Regions from separate parts of the Streptomyces sp. SX-6 genome, predicted to be linked through region 2. Evidence: riboswitches for the same ligand, from Rfam matches in the RefSeq annotation. Region 2 holds a riboswitch; each other region holds the start of a gene.
The links. Region 2 has a riboswitch for cyclic di-AMP ahead of ACV530_RS21295 (M23 family metallopeptidase). Riboswitches for the same ligand answer to the same signal wherever they lie in the genome.
Positions count from the first base shown of each region.

Region 1: it holds a riboswitch for cyclic di-AMP, as region 2 does, so the genes downstream of both, ACV530_RS15145 (transglycosylase family protein) here and ACV530_RS21295 (M23 family metallopeptidase) in region 2, are expected to answer to the same signal.
Region 3: it holds a riboswitch for cyclic di-AMP, as region 2 does, so the genes downstream of both, ACV530_RS17920 (C40 family peptidase) here and ACV530_RS21295 (M23 family metallopeptidase) in region 2, are expected to answer to the same signal.
Region 4: it holds a riboswitch for cyclic di-AMP, as region 2 does, so the genes downstream of both, ACV530_RS33225 (C40 family peptidase) here and ACV530_RS21295 (M23 family metallopeptidase) in region 2, are expected to answer to the same signal.

Region 1 covers NZ_JBTHHU010000010.1:128,437-132,680, forward strand. The annotation lists gene ACV530_RS15135 (cytochrome P450 family protein) at 1-930, shown strand, start outside; gene ACV530_RS15140 (transglycosylase family protein) at 1,097-2,137, shown strand; cyclic di-AMP (ydaO/yuaA leader) riboswitch at 2,394-2,574, shown strand; gene ACV530_RS15145 (transglycosylase family protein) at 2,579-3,301, shown strand; gene eno (phosphopyruvate hydratase) at 3,591-4,244, shown strand, end outside.
Region 2 covers NZ_JBTHHU010000017.1:82,774-87,017, forward strand. The annotation lists gene ACV530_RS21290 (GntR family transcriptional regulator) at 1-57, opposite strand, end outside; gene ACV530_RS21295 (M23 family metallopeptidase) at 286-1,089, opposite strand; cyclic di-AMP (ydaO/yuaA leader) riboswitch at 1,103-1,259, opposite strand; gene ACV530_RS21300 (M16 family metallopeptidase) at 1,466-2,833, opposite strand; gene ACV530_RS21305 (M16 family metallopeptidase) at 2,869-4,209, opposite strand.
Region 3 covers NZ_JBTHHU010000013.1:33,864-38,107, reverse strand. The annotation lists gene ACV530_RS17930 (TolB family protein) at 1-865, opposite strand, end outside; gene ACV530_RS17925 (YchJ family protein) at 917-1,315, shown strand; gene ACV530_RS17920 (C40 family peptidase) at 1,364-1,837, opposite strand; cyclic di-AMP (ydaO/yuaA leader) riboswitch at 1,843-1,994, opposite strand; gene ACV530_RS17915 (hypothetical protein) at 2,348-2,776, shown strand; gene ACV530_RS17910 (DUF2334 domain-containing protein) at 3,259-4,029, shown strand; gene ACV530_RS17905 (glycosyltransferase) at 4,026-4,244, shown strand, end outside.
Region 4 covers NZ_JBTHHU010000044.1:45,032-49,275, reverse strand. The annotation lists gene ACV530_RS33235 (ATP-dependent Clp protease proteolytic subunit) at 1-418, shown strand, start outside; gene ACV530_RS33230 (hypothetical protein) at 424-732, shown strand; cyclic di-AMP (ydaO/yuaA leader) riboswitch at 1,017-1,214, shown strand; gene ACV530_RS33225 (C40 family peptidase) at 1,219-1,692, shown strand; gene ACV530_RS33220 (ATP-binding protein) at 1,851-2,279, opposite strand; gene ACV530_RS33215 (helix-turn-helix domain-containing protein) at 2,502-3,383, shown strand; gene ACV530_RS33210 (DUF397 domain-containing protein) at 3,404-3,610, shown strand; gene ACV530_RS33205 (8-amino-7-oxononanoate synthase) at 3,615-4,244, opposite strand, start outside.

The DNA of each region.
Region 1 (4,244 bases), on a different contig from region 2:
CTGGTCTCGAAGGCCTTCACTCCCCGCCGGGTCGCGGAGTTCGCGCCGCGCGTGCAGGAGCTGACCGACGAGCTCATCGACGCGTTCGCCGGCAGGGGAGAGGCGGACCTCATCCACGAGTTCGCCTTCCCGCTGCCCATCTACGCGATCTGCGACCTGCTCGGCGTGCCGCGCGAGGACCAGGACGACTTCCGCGACTGGGCGGGCATGATGATCCGCCACGGTGGCGGCCCGCGCGGCGGAGTCGCCCGCTCGGTGAAGAAGATGCGCACCTATCTCGCGGATCTCATCCACCGCAAGCGCGAGGATCTCGGGGACGACCTGATCTCCGGCCTCATCCGCGCCGGCGACCACGGTGAGCACCTCACCGAGAACGAGGCCGCGGCGATGGCCTTCATCCTGCTGTTCGCCGGCTTCGAGACGACCGTGAACCTCATCGGCAACGGCACGTACGCCCTGCTGCGCAACCCCGGGCAGCGAGAGCGCCTGCAACGCGCCCTCGCCGAGGGCGACGAGAGCCTGCTCGACACCGGCGTGGAGGAACTGCTGCGCTACGACGGTCCGGTGGAGCTGGCGACGTGGCGGTTCGCGACCCAGGACCTGACGATCGGGGGCCAACGCATCGCCGAGGGCGACCCCGTGCTCGTCGTCCTCGCCGCCGCCGACCGCGACCCGGCACGGTTCGCCGACCCCGACACGCTCGACCTCGCCCGACGTGACAATCAGCACCTCGGATACGGGCACGGCATCCACTACTGCCTCGGTGCGCCCCTCGCCCGGCTCGAGGGCAAGGCCGCGCTCGCGACGCTGCTGCGCCGCCTCCCTGACCTGCGGCTTGGTGCCGAACCGGACGACCTTCGCTGGCGTGGCGGGCTCATCATGCGGGGACTGCGCACGCTGCCGGTGGAGTTCACCCCGGAAAATGCATGACTGTACGTCAAGTCCGCTTGACTGTCATACGGCCGCCGTGACATCGCCTTGTGACTCCCGGAGGGCGTCGCTATGTTCGGCGGTCAACATCAGCCGTCACACGAGAGGTCATCGCATGCTCTCCGGTAATGGTCGACATCGCCGTCCCCGCCAGATACCCGCGGCCGTGGTCGCCGCGGGAGTGACGGGCGCGGGCATTGCCATGCCGCTGCTCGCCGCCACCGGCGCCAACGCCGCCGACGCCCCGACGTGGGACCGCGTCGCGCAGTGCGAGAGCGGCGGCCTGTGGAGCGCCGACAACGGCAACGGGCACTACGGCGGCCTGCAGATGACCCGCGAGATGTGGGAGGCCAACGGCGGTACGGACTATGCGCCGCGCCCCGACCAGGCCAGCCGCGCCCAGCAGATCGCCATCGCCCAGCGGATCCTGGACACCCAGGGCCCGGGCACGTGGTCGGGCTGCGCACCCGGCGCGGGCCTGGACCTGAAGGGCCCGGAGCCCGAGGTGGACCCGGGCACCGTCCAGGCCCCCGCGCAGGAACAGGACCAGGGTCACGACTCCCGGTCCTCGGACGACTCGCACTCCGACGCATCGAAGCCCGGCAAGCCGGCACACGACAAGCGGGGCGAGCAGGACAAGCAGGGCGAGCAAGGCAAGCAGGACGCGCAGGACGCGCGGGACGCGCGCGGCAAGCAGGACGGCACGCCCTCGTCGAAGCCCTCCGCGCCCTCCGCCCAGGAGAGTGCCGAATCCACCGGCAAGCACCGCAAGCCTCCGACGGACGATCCGGCGACTCCGTCGCCCTCCAGCAGCTCCTCGGCGGACCGGTCTCCGGCGCACACGCCCGGCGACAGCGGCGCGAACGACCGTACGGACAACGGCAGCAGCACCCCCACGACCCCGGACGCCGGAGCGGACACCGGAGCGGACACCGGGGCGGACGCGGGCGCGGGGACGGGCAAGCACCGCGCCCAGACGCCGCGTTCGGACGCGGAGCGCGCCTCGCGCGGCGGCGAGGAGGCGCGTACGGGCGCACCGCAGACCGGCGACTACACCGTGCGCCCTGGTGACAACCTGTCAGCCATCGCACAGGAGCACTCGGTAGCGGGCGGCTGGCATGGGCTCTACCACGACAACCAAAAGGTCGTCGGATCCGATCCGGACCTCATCCAGCCTGGTCAACAGCTCGAACTGAAGAAGCAGTAGGGCAGTTCGGGTCGAATGTCCGTTCAGGGGGAAAGTGAGACAAGGGTCTCGTTGACATTGGCCAGGGCAGTCTCGACCGGAATGCCACGAACCGTCTCCCACCTGCGGAAACGGCCTTATCTGACAAGGTGTGGAATCGAGAGGTGGCCGAAAAGGAGGGTTTGATCCCGTCGGCCGCCTGTGCTTACCGTCATCACCGCTCGCCACCGCGAGCACCACGGTCGTCACGCCGAATCCTGCCGGCGGCCGCGGAATCGTCGCGCAAGCGCCGTAGGCAGGAGCGGGGGAACCAAGGTAAGTCGCCGCAACGGGACGCCGGTCACAGGCCGGACGCACCGGAGCGGCTAGGGGTGAAGCCGGGCACGCGCAAGCCGCCCGGCCGGGCAACTCACGTCCGAACCCGACAGCTCACCTCGTAGGCGCCGGTGAGGAAACCGACTTATGTCCAAGGGCAAGCATCGTCGTCCGAGCAAGGCCGTCCGCATCGTCACCCTGGCCGGAGTCACCGGTGCCGCCGTCGCGGCTCCGCTGATGGTCGCCACGTCTGCCCACGCCGCTTCCGTGAACACCTGGGACAAGGTCGCCCAGTGCGAGTCCGGCGGCAACTGGTCCATCAACACCGGCAACGGCTACTACGGCGGCCTGCAGTTCTCGCAGTCCTCCTGGCAGGCCATGGGCGGTACGCAGTACGCGCCGCGCGCCGACCAGGCCACCAAGTCCCAGCAGATCGCCGTCGCCGAGAAGCTCCTCGCCGCGCAGGGTCCCGGTGCCTGGGGCTGCGCCGGTGAGGGCGGCCTGTCCCGCGGTGGTCCCTCCGCCGACGTCGACACCTCCGGTTCGAAGTCCTCGGGCACCTCCGAGCGCAGCACCTCCGCCCACGCCGACCGCAGCGAGCGCCAGTCGGCGCCGAAGCACGCCGCGCCGAAGTCGGACGACAGCGACGACGAGACCCCGGCTCCGCGCCAGGCGGCGCCGAAGCACGCCGCCCCGAAGACCGTCAAGACGGGCGACGGCGAGTACGAGGTCAAGGAGGGCGACACCCTCGGTTCGATCGCCGACGCCAAGAACGTCAAGGGCGGCTGGCAGAAGCTCGCCGACCGCAACAAGGACATCGTCGAGGACGCCAACCTCATCTTCCCGGGCCAGAAGCTGCACCTCAGCTGACCCAGTGACCCGGTGATGACCCGGTGACCCGGAAGAGGTCCTGCCCCCTCACCTGAGCAGGATCCGCCCCGCTCAGATGCGACCACCCCGAGCCGCATCTGAGCGGGGCTCCGTCGTTCCCGCCGCATGCCCGCTTCACCGCTCAGCGAACACTCCGTGCGCCCATTCCTCCCGTGATCTCGGCGTTTGTGCCATTTTTCGGTGAGGGCGACGGTCCGGCGGCGGGCGGAACCTCCGGGGCCCGTTAGGCTCGTGCTGCAGAACTCCAGACCCACAGAAGGAGACCCTCGTGCCGTCCATCGACGTCGTCGTAGCTCGCGAGATCCTCGACTCGCGAGGCAACCCCACGGTCGAGGTCGAGGTCGGCCTCGACGACGGCTCCACCGGCCGTGCCGCCGTGCCGTCCGGTGCCTCGACCGGTGCCTTCGAGGCCATCGAGCTCCGTGACGGTGACCCGAACCGCTACCTGGGCAAGGGCGTGGAGAAGGCCGTGCTGGCCGTCATCGAGCAGATCGGCCCGGAGCTGGTCGGCTACGACGCCACCGAGCAGCGCCTGATCGACCAGGCGATGTTCGACCTGGACGCCACCGACAACAAGGGCTCGCTCGGCGCCAACGCCATCCTGGGCGTCTCCCTGGCCGTCGCGCACGCCGCCTCCGAGGCGTCCGACCTGCCGCTCTTCCGCTACCTCGGCGGCCCGAACGCGCACCTGCTGCCCGTTCCGATGATGAACATCCTCAACGGCGGCTCGCACGCCGACTCCAACGTGGACATCCAGGAGTTCATGATCGCGCCGATCGGCGCGGAGTCCTTCTCCGAGGCCCTGCGCTGGGGCACCGAGGTCTACCACACCCTCAAGAAGGTGCTGAAGGGCCGCGGCCTGTCCACCGGCCTCGGCGACGAGGGCGGCTTCGCCCCGAACCTGGGCTCCAACCGCGAGGCC
Region 2 (4,244 bases):
CCGGCTGCCGGGCGGGAAGGTCCCGGAGACGATGTCGTCACGGATCGCCGTGCACACGGCATGTGCGGAAACGCCCCGGCCTTCTTGTGCCGCTCCGTCGGCGCCCTTCACGTGCAGCCCCGCATGGACGACCTCCGGGCTCAGAGTCAGGATCGGTCGACTCTATTGCAATCACATGCGATTTCCGATGGCACAGATGTGCGCAGGGATGCTTTTCGGCCATGCCCGCACACGACACGGCCCCGGTCACATGTGACCGGGGCCGTGCGAAGTGCCGTACGGGGCCTAGAGGTCGACGCCGTGCGCGCGCAGGTAGGCGACGGGGTCGATGTCGGAGCCGTACGTCGGCGCCGTACGGGCCTCGAAGTGCAGGTGCGGACCGGTGACATTGCCGGTGGCGCCGGAGAGGCCGATCTGCTGACCGGGCGTCACCGTCTGGCCCACGGTGACGTCGATGGACGACAGGTGGCCGTACTGGGTGTAGGTGCCGTCGTTCATCTTGATGACGATGTTGTTGCCGTACGCGCCGCCCCAGCCGGCCTCGACGACGGTGCCCGCGCCCACCGCGTGCACGGATGTGCCCGACTCGGCGTGGAAGTCGACACCGGTGTGGCTGCCGGAGGACCACAGGTTGCTGCTCGCCTTGTAGCCGGTGGAGACGTACGAGCCGTCGATCGGCAGCACGAACATGTTGAGGCGCTTGCGCTCCTCGTCGCGGGCGGCCTTCTCCTTGGCGGCGCGCTCGGCCTCCGCCTTCCGCTTGGCCTCGTCCGCGTGCTTCTTGATCGTGGCGGCCTCGCGCTTGGCGTCCGCCTCGGCCTGGTGGCGGGCGTTGGCCTGCTCCACGGCGCTGCGCTGGGTGTCGGCCTGGGCACCGACGTTGTCGGCCATGTCGTCGGACATGACGATGGCCTGGGTGAGGCCCGTGTCCTGGGGGTGCGGGGTGTTGTCGGAGGCCGCGAACGCCGGGGCGGCGACACCGGCGACGACGCCCGTGGCGGTGAGGGTGGCTATGCCCGCTATGTTGGCGCCTGCGCGCACGGCACGGCTCGGACGACGGTGTTTCCCGGTAGGACGGGTGAACGCCATGGGTGCGGCTAGTCCTTTCCTTCCCTCTCGCCTACCGGGTTAGCTGACGGGTTCGGAGCAGGAAGGTCTCCTACGGATCCCTCGCGAGAGGGGCCCGATTCACCCCAGGGAACAAGTGGTTCCCCGGCTCCCCTGGCTCGCGCCGTACGGGGACTCGGCGATGGCTGCCCGGGGACCGCGGGTGCGAATCCCATCCGACGGACTGCCGCCACGAAGCTAATCGGCGTCAGTTTCGAACGGCAAATGGAACTACGGGTTTAGTGACACACGCCACAGAAGTGAGGCGCAACCACTCCGCCGAATCGGACATAAGGGAGGCACGTGGGCCCCTGCGGCCCCACGTGCCTCCCTTGTACGGCGTGCGCTTGAGCTCCCGTCAGGCGGAGAGCACCGTCACCTCGCCGATGCCGAGCGCCTTGACGGGCTCGGCGATCTCGGACGCGTCACCGACGAGCACCGTCACCAGCCGGTCCGCCGGGAAGGCGCTGACGACGGCCGCCGTCGCCTCCACCGTGCCGGTCTCCGCGAGGCGTTCGTACAGCCCCGCCTGGAAGTCGTCCGGGAGCTGCTGCTCGACCTGGTCGGCGAGCGTGCCCGCGACGGCCGACGCCGTCTCGTACTTGAGCGGGGCGACGCCGACGAGGTTCTGCACGGCGACGTCGCGCTCGGCGTCCGTCAGCCCCTCGGCCGCGACGGTGCGCAGCACCGTCCACAAGTCCGCGAGGGCCGGGCCGGTGTTCGGGGTGTCCACCGAACCGCTGATGGCGAGCATCGCGGCACCCGTCGAGTCCGCGGCGGAGCGCAGTACTTGAGCGAAGGCGCGGACGCCGTACGTGTAGCCCTTCTCCTCGCGCAGCACCTTGTCCAGCCGGGAGGTGAGAGTGCCGCCGAGGCAGTACGTGCCGAGCACCTGGGCGGGCCAGACGCGCTCGTGCCGGTCGGGGCCGATGCGGCCGATGAGCAACTGGGTCTGCACCGCGCCGGGACGGTCGACGACCAGGACGCGGCCGGTGTCGTCCGCGGTGACGGGCCGCATCCGCCGCGGCTCGGCGGGGGAACCCGTCCAGGCGCCGAGCGAGTCGGCGATGGCCTGGTCGAGGTCGACACCGGTGAAGTCGCCGACGACGACCACCGTCGCGGTGGCGGGCCGTACGTGCGCCTCGTAGAACGCCCGCACGGAGGCGGCGTCGATGCGCCCGACGGTCTCCTCGCCGCCCTGGCGCGGGCGGGACATCCGCGCGTCGGACGGGAAGAGCTCCGCGGACAGCGCCATGGCCGCGCGGCGGGCGGGGTTGGCCAGCTCGTGCGGGATCTCGTCCAGGCGGTTGCGGACGAGCCGCTCGATCTCGTTGTCCGGGAAGGCCGGGGCGCGCAGGGCGTCGGCCAGCAGGCCGAGGGCCTTGGGCAGCCGGGAGGCCGGGACCTCCAGGGAGACCCGGACGCCCGGGTGGTCGGCGTGCGCGTCGAGGGTGGCACCGCAGCGCTCCAGCTCGGCGGTGAAGTCCTCGGCGCTGAGCTTGTCCGTGCCCTCGGAGAAGGCCCGGGCCATGATCGTGGCCACGCCGTCGAGCCCTGCGGGCTCGGCGTCCAGGGGCGCGTCGAGCGAGACCTCGACCGCGACCACCTGCTGGCCGGGGCGGTGACTGCGCAGCACGGTGAGGCCGTTGGGCAGCTGGGAGCGCTCGGGGGCCGGGAAGTCCCAGGGGGTCGCCGTGCCCGGCCGCGGCTGGGGGTGGAACTGCATCGAAGGGCTCGTGGTGCCTGCGGCTGCGGCGTCGCTCACTGCGCCGTCTCCTCTTCCTGTGCGTGCTCGTCGGCTTCGGCGGACACCGGCTCGTACACCAGCACGGCACGGTTGTCCGGGTGCAGACGGGCCTTGGCGACGGCCTGCACCTCCTCGGGCGTGATGTCCAGGATGCGCTGGACCGCGGTGAGGGCCAGCTGCGGGTCGCCGAACAGCACGGCGAAACGGCACAGTTCGTCGGCCCGGCCGCTGACGGTGGCGAGGCGGTCCAGCCACTCGCGCTCCAGCTGCGCCTGGGCGCGCTCCATCTCCTGCGGGGTCGGCCCCTCGAGCGCGAAGCGGGCGAGCTCCTCGTCGACGGCCTTCTCGATGGAGCCCACCTCGACGCCGGCGGAGGTCTTGACGTCCAGCCAGCCCAGCGAGGGCGCACCGGCCAGGCGCAGCAGCCCGAAGCCGGCCGCGACGGCCGTACGGTCGTGGCGGACCAGGCGGTTGTGCAGGCGCGAGGACTCGCCGCCGCCGAGGATGGTCAGGGCGAGGTCCGCGGCGTCCGCCTCGCGCCCGCCGTCGTGCGGGAGCCGGTAGGCGCACATCAGCGCGCGCGACGGGACCTCCTCGTGCACGACCTCGCGCAGTTGCCGGCCGATGGTGTCCGGCAGGGCGCCGTCGCGCGGCGGCTGCTTGCGGTCGTGGGCCGGGATGGAGCCGAAGTACTTCTCGATCCAGGCGAGCGTCTGCTCGGTGTCGATGTCGCCGACGACCGAGATGACGGCGTTGCCCGGTGCGTAGTACGTCCGGAAGAACTCCCGGGCGTCCTCGAGGGACGTGGCGTCCAGGTCGGCCATCGAGCCGATCGGCGTGTGGTGGTAGGGGTGGCCGTCGGGGTAGGCCATCGCCGTCAGCTTCTCGAACGCCGTGCCGTAGGGGACGTTGTCGTAGCGCTGGCGGCGCTCGTTCTTCACCACGTCGCGCTGGTTCTCCATGGACTCGTCGTCCAGCGCGGTGAGCAACGAGCCCATCCGGTCCGCCTCGAGCCACAGCGCCAGCTCCACCTGGTGGGCCGGCATGGTCTCGAAGTAGTTGGTGCGCTCGAAGCTCGTGGTGCCGTTGAGCGAGCCGCCTGCGCCCTGCACCAGTTCGAAGTGGCCATTGCCCTTGACCTGCGCCGACCCCTGGAACATGAGGTGCTCGAAGAGGTGGGCGAGGCCGGTGCGGCCCTTGACCTCGTGACGCGAACCGACGTCGTACCAGAGGCAGACCGCCGCGACCGGGGTCAGGTGGTCCTCCGAGAGCACGACCCGCAGGCCATTGGCCAGGCGGTACTCAGTCGCTTTCAGGCCGCCGCTGCCGGCCTGTTGCGTGGCCGTGTGACCCATGGGCATGTACGTCCCTTCGATCTCTGTGGGTTCCC
Region 3 (4,244 bases), on a different contig from region 2:
TCCGCCACAGCGAGGTCGGCCGGTCGCCGCCGCCGGGGGACGACTCGAAGGCGATCCACGCCCCGTCCGGCGACCAACTGGGCGCACCGGCATAGGCTGTGAGATCCCCGGTGACCTGGACCGGGGTGCCGCCCGCCGCGGGGATGACGAAGATCTGCGGCAGGTCGAGGCCGCCGTAGGTGGAGGAGAACACCACGGCCTTCCCGTCGGGCGACCAGCTGGGGTCCGTGTGCTCGCCGCCTCCGGTGATCAGCGTGCTCGGCGGCCCGGTGCCGTCGGCGTGCAGGAGGCGGAGCCCCCAGTCGCCGCTGCCCGTCCGCTGCTGGAAGACCAGCCGGTCGTCCGTGGGCGACCAGTTGGGCTCGCGGTTGTCCGTGCCGGGCCCGGTCGGCAGGAGGACCGTCGGGGATCCGTCGCGCCTGGTCTTGCGGAGGGAGCCGGGCCCGGGGGCGGTGTCGCTCTCCACGCTCTCCTGGAAGACGATCCATTCCCCGTCCGGCGAGAAACTGGGCTCCAGGTAGCCGGTGTTGCCGTCGTGCTTCGTGATGCGGGCCGGCTGTCCGCCCGGCTGCAGGGTCCACACCTCGTCGTGGACCTCCCGGTCCCAGGCGAAGACCACTCCCACGGACCGGTTCCAGCTCGCGCCCGGCAGGTTCACGGCTGCTGTGTCCGGCACGTCGAGCAGGGTGCCCGGCGGCCCGGTGCCGTCGAGCGGCAGGACGCGCAGGGCGGCGTCCCCCGTGTTGTAGCCGCTCTTGAACTCCGTGAAGAGGAGCGAGCGGCCGTCCGGGGAGAACGCGGGATTCTGGGCGCTGAGTGTTCCGGTCTGCCGGTAGAGCAGCTCGGCGGTCAGGCTGCTGCGCATACGCCAACGCTAGTGGAGCGGGACGGCCCGGAACAACGGCACAATTGTCCGGTGTCCAAGAACCACGCCATCACGTCCGATGCGCCGTGCCCGTGCGGGCTCGACGCCAGTTACGGGGAATGCTGCGGCAGCCTCCACAGCGGCCGCAAGACGGCGGCCACCGCCGAGCGTCTGATGCGCTCGCGTTACAGCGCCTTCGTCGTCCACGACGCCGCGTATCTGCTCCGCACCTGGCATTCCTCCACGCGGCCGCCGGGCCTGGAATTCGACCCCGGTATGCGGTGGACCGGACTCGATATCCTCGCCACCGGGAACGGCACGGCGTTCCACACCGAGGGCACGGTCGAATTCCGCGCCCATTACCGCGCGCACGGCCACGCGGACTCCCAGCACGAACTCAGCCGCTTTGTGCGGGAGGACGGGAACTGGGTCTACCTGGACGCTGTCTGACGCATGGCCCCGCCGCCGAGGCGGCGGGGCCATACACGGGTCAATGGGTCAGCGGACCCGGCCGTACCAGACGCTGTTGGTCCAGATCTTCTCGAGCCGGACCTTCTTGCCCGTGCCCGGGGCGTGCCAGATCTTGCCGCCGCCGGCGTAGATGCCCACGTGGTAGACGTAGCTGCCGGAGTGGAAGAACACGAGGTCGCCGGTGCTGCGCGAGCCGCGGGAGATGTGGCGGGTGGCGTTGTACTGGTCCTCGGCCACGCGCGGCAGCTTCTTGCCGGCCTTCTTGAACGAGTATTGCGTCAGGCCCGAGCAGTCGAAGCGGTTCGGGCCGGTGGCACCCCACTGGTAGAGGGAGCCCTTCTTCGAGGCCGCGACCTTCACGGCCTTGGCCCCGGGGGTCGCCGCGTCGGCGCTGGCGGCCATGCCCGGCAGGAGAACGGATGCCGCGACGGTGGCGGCGGTAAGGGCCGATGCGGTTCCGGCCCGAGAGATGAGCGCGGGTATTCGAGGCAAGGAAGACATGCCAAAAGCCCTTCGTCATCCGCCTGCGAAAGATGACCTGTCGGGTTCGAACTGGCGAAGTTGCCCGGCCACTTCCGTGGCTTCACCCCTAGAACCACCACCATCGTGGTTCGCCTTGCTTGGGTCTCCCGCTCCTGCCGATCCGCGAATCAGTTCCGTATCCGGAGCGGCGGCAGGACTCGGCGTCCGCCCGGATCGACCCGCCTCGGTGACGGGTGCTGTTGTTCGGAGAAAGATCCTGCACCATCAACCGGCAAAAAACAGAGCCGAAGTGGCTGTCTGTGAGGTTCTTCACGTCGCGGGCGAACGGAATTTGTCGCACCGTATGGCACTCCGGAGGCGGGAGCGGATGCAGTCAACTCCCGTGAAATCACGGCCCGTCGGGCGAAAGCAGCCATGACCTGGGAACGCTGCGGCTCTTGACGCAGGCGTGACTGTCATGGACATTGCGACCGGAACGCTGCACTCCCACCCCCCAGCCGTACGACCGTCCGGTCCAGGAGGAGTCACGTGGCAAGACACCGCGCCCTTTTGGTGGCAATAGCGCTCATCGCACTCGGCGCGCCGGGCATCGTCCCGGCCACCGCGCATCCCGCCAACGGCACAAGCGCCCCCGACCCCGACGCCCCGCACCGCGGCGTCGTGACCGGAGCCCGGACACCTGGCCACTCCCCCGGCCGCGAACGGGCGGTGCGCGCCTTCGCCGACGGCCGCCGGGCCGCGGCGGACCGCACCGGAGCCGCCGCCGACGTCACGCACAACTGGTGGGGAGTCTTCCCCCGGCCCGGCACGCACGACGGCATCATGGCCACCCACAGCGTCGACCCCGCCTACCGGGTCAGTGACGCGCAGAACTTCACCTACTCCCCCACGACGAAGGCACAGGGCTCGTGCATGGAGATCGTCACCGCGTACTGGAACAGCGGTGACGAGATCTGAGCCTGGGACTGGTGCAGTTCACCGGGCAGCCCCGCCAAGACCCTCAGGAAGGCCATTCTTGACGGGGCGATGCGAGCGCCGTCGTGTCGCTCCGTAACTCCTCTGGTACGCTCGGCACATCGCCGGGGACGATAACCAAGTCCCCAACAACTCGAGCGAGTCCCGTACTTGCTCCGGCGGCCGGGAGGGTCGTCGTCGGACAGGCATGACCTGTCAAACTCCCCGGAGCGACCCAGGGGAGAATCTCCCGGATTTATCGGGAGAGAACTTCAAGCGAGCAACGACCCGGCCACCGGCCTCGGTTACTACTGCACCGAGGCCCACGGGGGAAGTCTGCGAGCCCGTCGGACTCCCCGTGGACCGACAACAACCCTGACGGCAGCGCGTTCCTGTGCCCGCAGTTGAAATGCCTCCAGGCCGGTGCGGACGACCACTGGACCGTACGCCAGTGAGAGACGCCCTCACCGTGTGAAACTCTTCCGGTGAGGACTTCGCAACGCGGCGACAGCGGCAGGTTCGTGGTGTCCGTTCACGATGTCGCCCCGTGGAGCCTGGAGCAGAGCAGGCTCTGGGTGAGCGACCTGGACGCCCGTGACGTCCCCGCGACCCTGCTCCTCGTGCCCGGCCCCTGGCGCGGCCCGTGCCTGCCCGACGACCCGGTGCTGGTCGACTGGGCACGGACCGCGCAACGGCACGGGCACGAGCTCGCGCTGCACGGGTACGCGCACGAGGGCGTGCCCGGCGGTCCGTTGCCGCGCCGCTGGCTGAACGCCGTACTGGCGCGCGGCTGCGCCGAGTTCTGCGCCCTCGACCGCAAGGAGGCACAGGCCCGCCTCGAGCGCGGCCTGGCCGCGCTCGCGTCCGTGGGCATCACCCCGCGCGGCTTCACACCGCCGGGGTGGCTCGCCTCCCGGGACACGGTGGCCGCCCTGCGCGCGCTGGGGCTGGAGTACACGACCAGCCACCTGGCGGTGCGCGACCTGCGCACCGGGATCCCGCACCGCATGCCGGCGCTGTCCCACCGGCCCGGCGGACGCGGGGAGCGGGCCGGTGCCCGGCTGATGCGGGCGGCGGCACGCCGGTGGTCCGTACGCGGCACGCCGTTCCGCATCGCCCTGCACCCCGCCGACCTGGCCCGGCCGGGCCTGCGCGAGAGCGCGCTCGAGGCCGTCGACGCGGCGCTGGCCGCCGGGGCGCGCCCGTGCACGTACGCCGAGTTGGTGGATGTGTGGCGGGCCGGGAGCCCGGCGTGAGGATCGTCCAGCTCGCCAACTTCTACGCGTCCGCCTCCGGCGGGCTGCGCACCACGCTCGACGCGCTCGGCCGGGGCTACACCGCGGCGGGGCACGAACGGATCCTCGTGGTGCCGGGCAGCGGACACACGTGGGTGCGCGGCGAGGAGTCGGGGCTGCGGATGACCGTTCCCGGCCTGTCCGTCGGCGGCGGCTACCGGCTGGTGCTCTCCGCG
Region 4 (4,244 bases), on a different contig from region 2:
CGGCGGCTCCTTCTCCGCCATGTGCGCCGTCTACGACACCATGTGCTTCGTCACCTGCGACATCGAGACGATCTGCCTGGGCCAGGCCGCGTCGGCCGCCGCCGTGCTGCTGGCCGCGGGCACCCCGGGCAAGCGGGCGGTGCTGCCGCACGCTCGGGTGCTCATCCACCAGCCCGCTCTCGCCGAGCCGGTCCAGGGCACGCCGTCCGATCTGGAGCTGCACGCACGGGAGTTGGAGCGGGTCCGGGAGCTCCAGACCGGGATCCTGGCCCGGCACACCGGGCAGAGCACAAAGCGCGTCGACACCGACACCGACCGCGATACGGTCTTCGACGCCGCCGCGGCGGTGGCCTACGGGCTGGCCGACCGGGTGATCGGCAGCCGGAAGCACGACCTCGCGCTGCCCGGGGCCAGGTGAGCGCCGTGCTGCCGCCCCCGCTGCCGCCGCTGCCCGCGCTGACCCGGGCGGAGGGCGAACTGGTGGACCGCTATCTGGAAGTACTGGATCTCCTCGGCCGGATCAACCCCGCCCGCGCACGTGACACGTACAGCGGGCTACGAGCGGCGCAGGCCCTGGTGTCCGCCGCCACGGCACTGCGCGAGGCACTGACGGTCATGTACGAGCGAGGTGAACGGGAGGTGTACGCGGGCACGTTGGCACAGGCGATGCGGATCCTGGACGGCGAACGGCGGGCCGGGCGGGTGATGTCGCCACCGCCGTCGGCCGGTTGAGAAACGAAAACGCTTTTCGACAGGTTTCCTCCAGACGTCGGAGGCGTACGTAGACACCACGCAGCGATCATCCCGATCGGAGCGCGCATACCGCGCTCGGGTGATCCGTAGCCCGCGCAGGTGGCGGACTCAGCAGCCCCGTTCACCGAGTCCCAAATGCCCTCGCGTCCACCTGAATTGCCCACAGGTGATGAGGCTCACATATCGCTGGATCCGCTCGGAATCGGCGCCGCGGCTGCGCCAAGATCCTCGGGACGACAAGACCCCGCCACACGGCGGGGCGGTCCGGGCGGACGCCGAACCCTGCCGCCGCCCGGCCGGTGGGTCGAAGGAGTGCACCGGCAGGGGTGGAGGACCCGAGCACGACGGGGCGCTGGGGGTCATGACAGCGCTCCTTGGGGTGAAGCCGCTCAGGCGGCCGGGCATTCTTCGCCTGCCCGAACCCGACAGGTCACCCTTCACAGGCGACTGACGAAGGGTTCGCGCATGGGCAAGCACAAACGACCGCCAAAGCTGTCCAAGGCCAAGGCCGCTTCGGCCCTGACCCTCGCCGCCGTCGGCGCCACGGTGCTGGCGCCGGGCAACACCTCCAGGGCCGAGGCCGTGTCGGTCCCGGTCCGGGCACTCCAGATCGCCGCCTCCAAGGTCGGCTCGCCCTATCAGTGGGGCGCCACGGGCCCGTACCGCTTCGACTGCTCCGGGCTGACCCAGTACTCCTTCAAGCGGGCCGGCAAGAAGCTGCCCCGCACCGCCGAGGAGCAGTACAACCGCACCCTGCACATTCCCCGTTCGGTCCGTGAGCGCGGGGACCTGGTGTTCTTCCACCACGGGGGCGCGGTCTACCACGTCGGGATATATGCCGGGAACGGCCTGATCTGGCACGCGCCCAAGACCGGCGCGGCCGTCCGTCTCGAGCGGATCTGGAACCGCAACGTCTGGTACGGCCGCGTGGCGGACTGAAGTCCGCTCCGCCGCACGGCGGCACCACACCGACCGCCGCCCGGCGACCGGCCGGCACGACCGGCCCTCCTCCTGCGAGCGCGTCACGAGCGCGCCGGGCGGGTGGCGTACGGCCAGGAGCTCCCAGCCGTACGCCACCCGCCCTCCCGTCCCCGGCGTCAGCGCACGGGCACGGTCCACGGCAGGCAGATCCACACGGTCTTGCCCCCGTCGGCGGTCGGGGTCACCGAGACCCTGCCACCGCGCTCGGCGGTGAGGCAGCGGATGATGACCATGCCGCGCCCGTTGTCCTGCTGGACGGCGGCGGGCAGCCGCCGCGGATGGCGCGGATGGCTGTCCGTGACACCGATGCGCAGCCGCTCGTCCCGCTCGAGACGGACGTCCACGGTGAAGGTCGGCGACTGGCCCCGTGTGTGCTGCACGGCGTTGGTGGCCAGCTCGGAGACGATCAGCCGCACCCTGTCGGCGTCCTCGGTACCGTCCGGCATGCCCCATTCCGCGAGGACCCCCGCGACATAGCGGCGGGCCGTGGAGACCGAGGCGGGGGCGCTCGGCAGAGTGACGGAAGCTTCCTGGTGATCTGCCATGGCGCTGTCCCTTTCCCGCCCGAGACCGGTACGGCTCTGCGCGACAGACTGCCACCGACAACGCCCGTGATGGGAGCGATCCACCGAGATATGCATATATCTGTCCCTCGAAGCGGTGAACTCTGCTACGAGAGACCGGATTTGGCAGCCAACATGGTCTATTGACTCTGACGTGTGGATTTGGGGCACCGCAGACAGGCCCCGGGAAAGGAGGGGCGGCAGATGCGCTACGGACCCGCGGTGCGCCGTCGCAAGCTCGGCGCGGAACTGCGCCGCCAGCGCGAGCTGACCGGGCTGACCAGCCGGCAGGCCGCGGAGGCGGTCGGCTGGCACCAGTCGAAGGTGAGCCGGATCGAGACGGGCAGCAGCGGTGCCAAACCGTCCGACGTGGCCCGGCTGCTCGATGTCTACCAGGTGTCGGACCCCGAACTGCGCGCCCTGCTGGAGGCGTTGTGCGGTGCGGACCGTACAAGCGGCGGAGGCGCCAGGCGCGCGCCGCGCCGCGGCTGGTGGTACGCGTACCGCGATCTGCTGCCGTCCGCCTATCTCGACTTCATCAGCCTGGAGTCGGAGGCGTCCCGTTCGCGCACGCTGGAAACGACCGTGGTGCCGGGCCTGTTGCAGACGCCGGAGTACGCCCGCGCCGTGACCCGCGCGGCCCTGGGCGACCCGCCCGCGCAGCAGGTCGAGGAGCTGGTGCGGGTGCGGATGGCGCGGCAGTCCGTGCTGCACGGCGACCGTCCGCTGGAGCTGTGCGCCGTGCTGGACGAGGCCGTCCTGCGTCATGAAGTGGGCGGCCCGGAGGTGATGTCGGGACAGCTGCGGCATCTGGTGGAAACGGGTTCACTGCCGCATGTGCGGCTCCATGTCCTTCCCTTTTCACAGAGCAACCACATTGGCATCACCGGCCCTTTCGTTATTTTTTCCTTTCCTCGCATCGCCGATCTGGACGTGGTTGTTCTCGACCACTTGACGAGTAGCCTCTACTTAGAGCGGAAAGAGGACCTCCGGGCGTACAGCTCGGCTTTCGGCATGCTCCGGGCGCACGCCCTCTCGCATGAGAACTCGCTGGATTACATCGCCGGGATCCATGGCAGCGCGTAAGAATCACGCAGGGAGGCGCAATGTCCGCACCAACGTGGCGCCGAAGCAGCTACAGCACCGGAATGAACAACTGCGTCGAAGCCGCGAGGGTCGCGCCGGAACTGCTCGCGGTGCGCGACTCCAAGTACGCCCGCGGTCCGGCCCTGTTACTCTCCCCCGCCGCCTGGACCCCCTTCGTCAGGGGCGTGTGCGACGGCGGGTTCGACGAGTTCCCGCGCGGGGTCTGAGCGGTCAGAGGCCCGGCGCCGTCCGCACGATCACCTCGGCGGCGGCGGCCACTTGGCGGTCCGACAGGTCCGCGCGGGCGGTCAGCCGCAGCCGCGAGACGCCGTCCGGCACGGACGGCGGCCGGAAGCAGCCCACCGCGAGCCCCGCCTCCCGGCAGTCGGCGGCCCACCGCACCGCCGCCTCGGGCGAGGGGGCCCGTACGGAGACGACGGCCGCGTCGGGGCGTACGGCCGTCAGCCCCGCCTCGGTCAGCCGGCGGTGGAGCTCGCGGGCGACGGACCGGACCCGGGAGGCGCGCCACGGTTCGCGGCGCACCAGTTCCAGGGCGGCCAGGGCCGCGCCGGCCGCGGCCGGTGCGAGGCCCGTGTCGAAGATGAAGGTGCGGGCGGCGCTGACGAGATGCCTGATGACCCGCTCGGGACCGAGCACCGCACCGCCCTGGCTGCCGAGCGCCTTCGAGAGCGTCACCGTGGCCACCGTGTCCGGGGACCCGGCCAGGTGGGCCGCGTGCAGTGCGCCGCGCCCGCCCTCGCCGAGCACGCCGAGCCCGTGGGCGTCGTCCACCAGCAGCGCGGCGCCGCCGTCCCGGCACGCCCGGGCGAGGGCGGGCAGCGGGGCGGCGTCGCCGTCGAC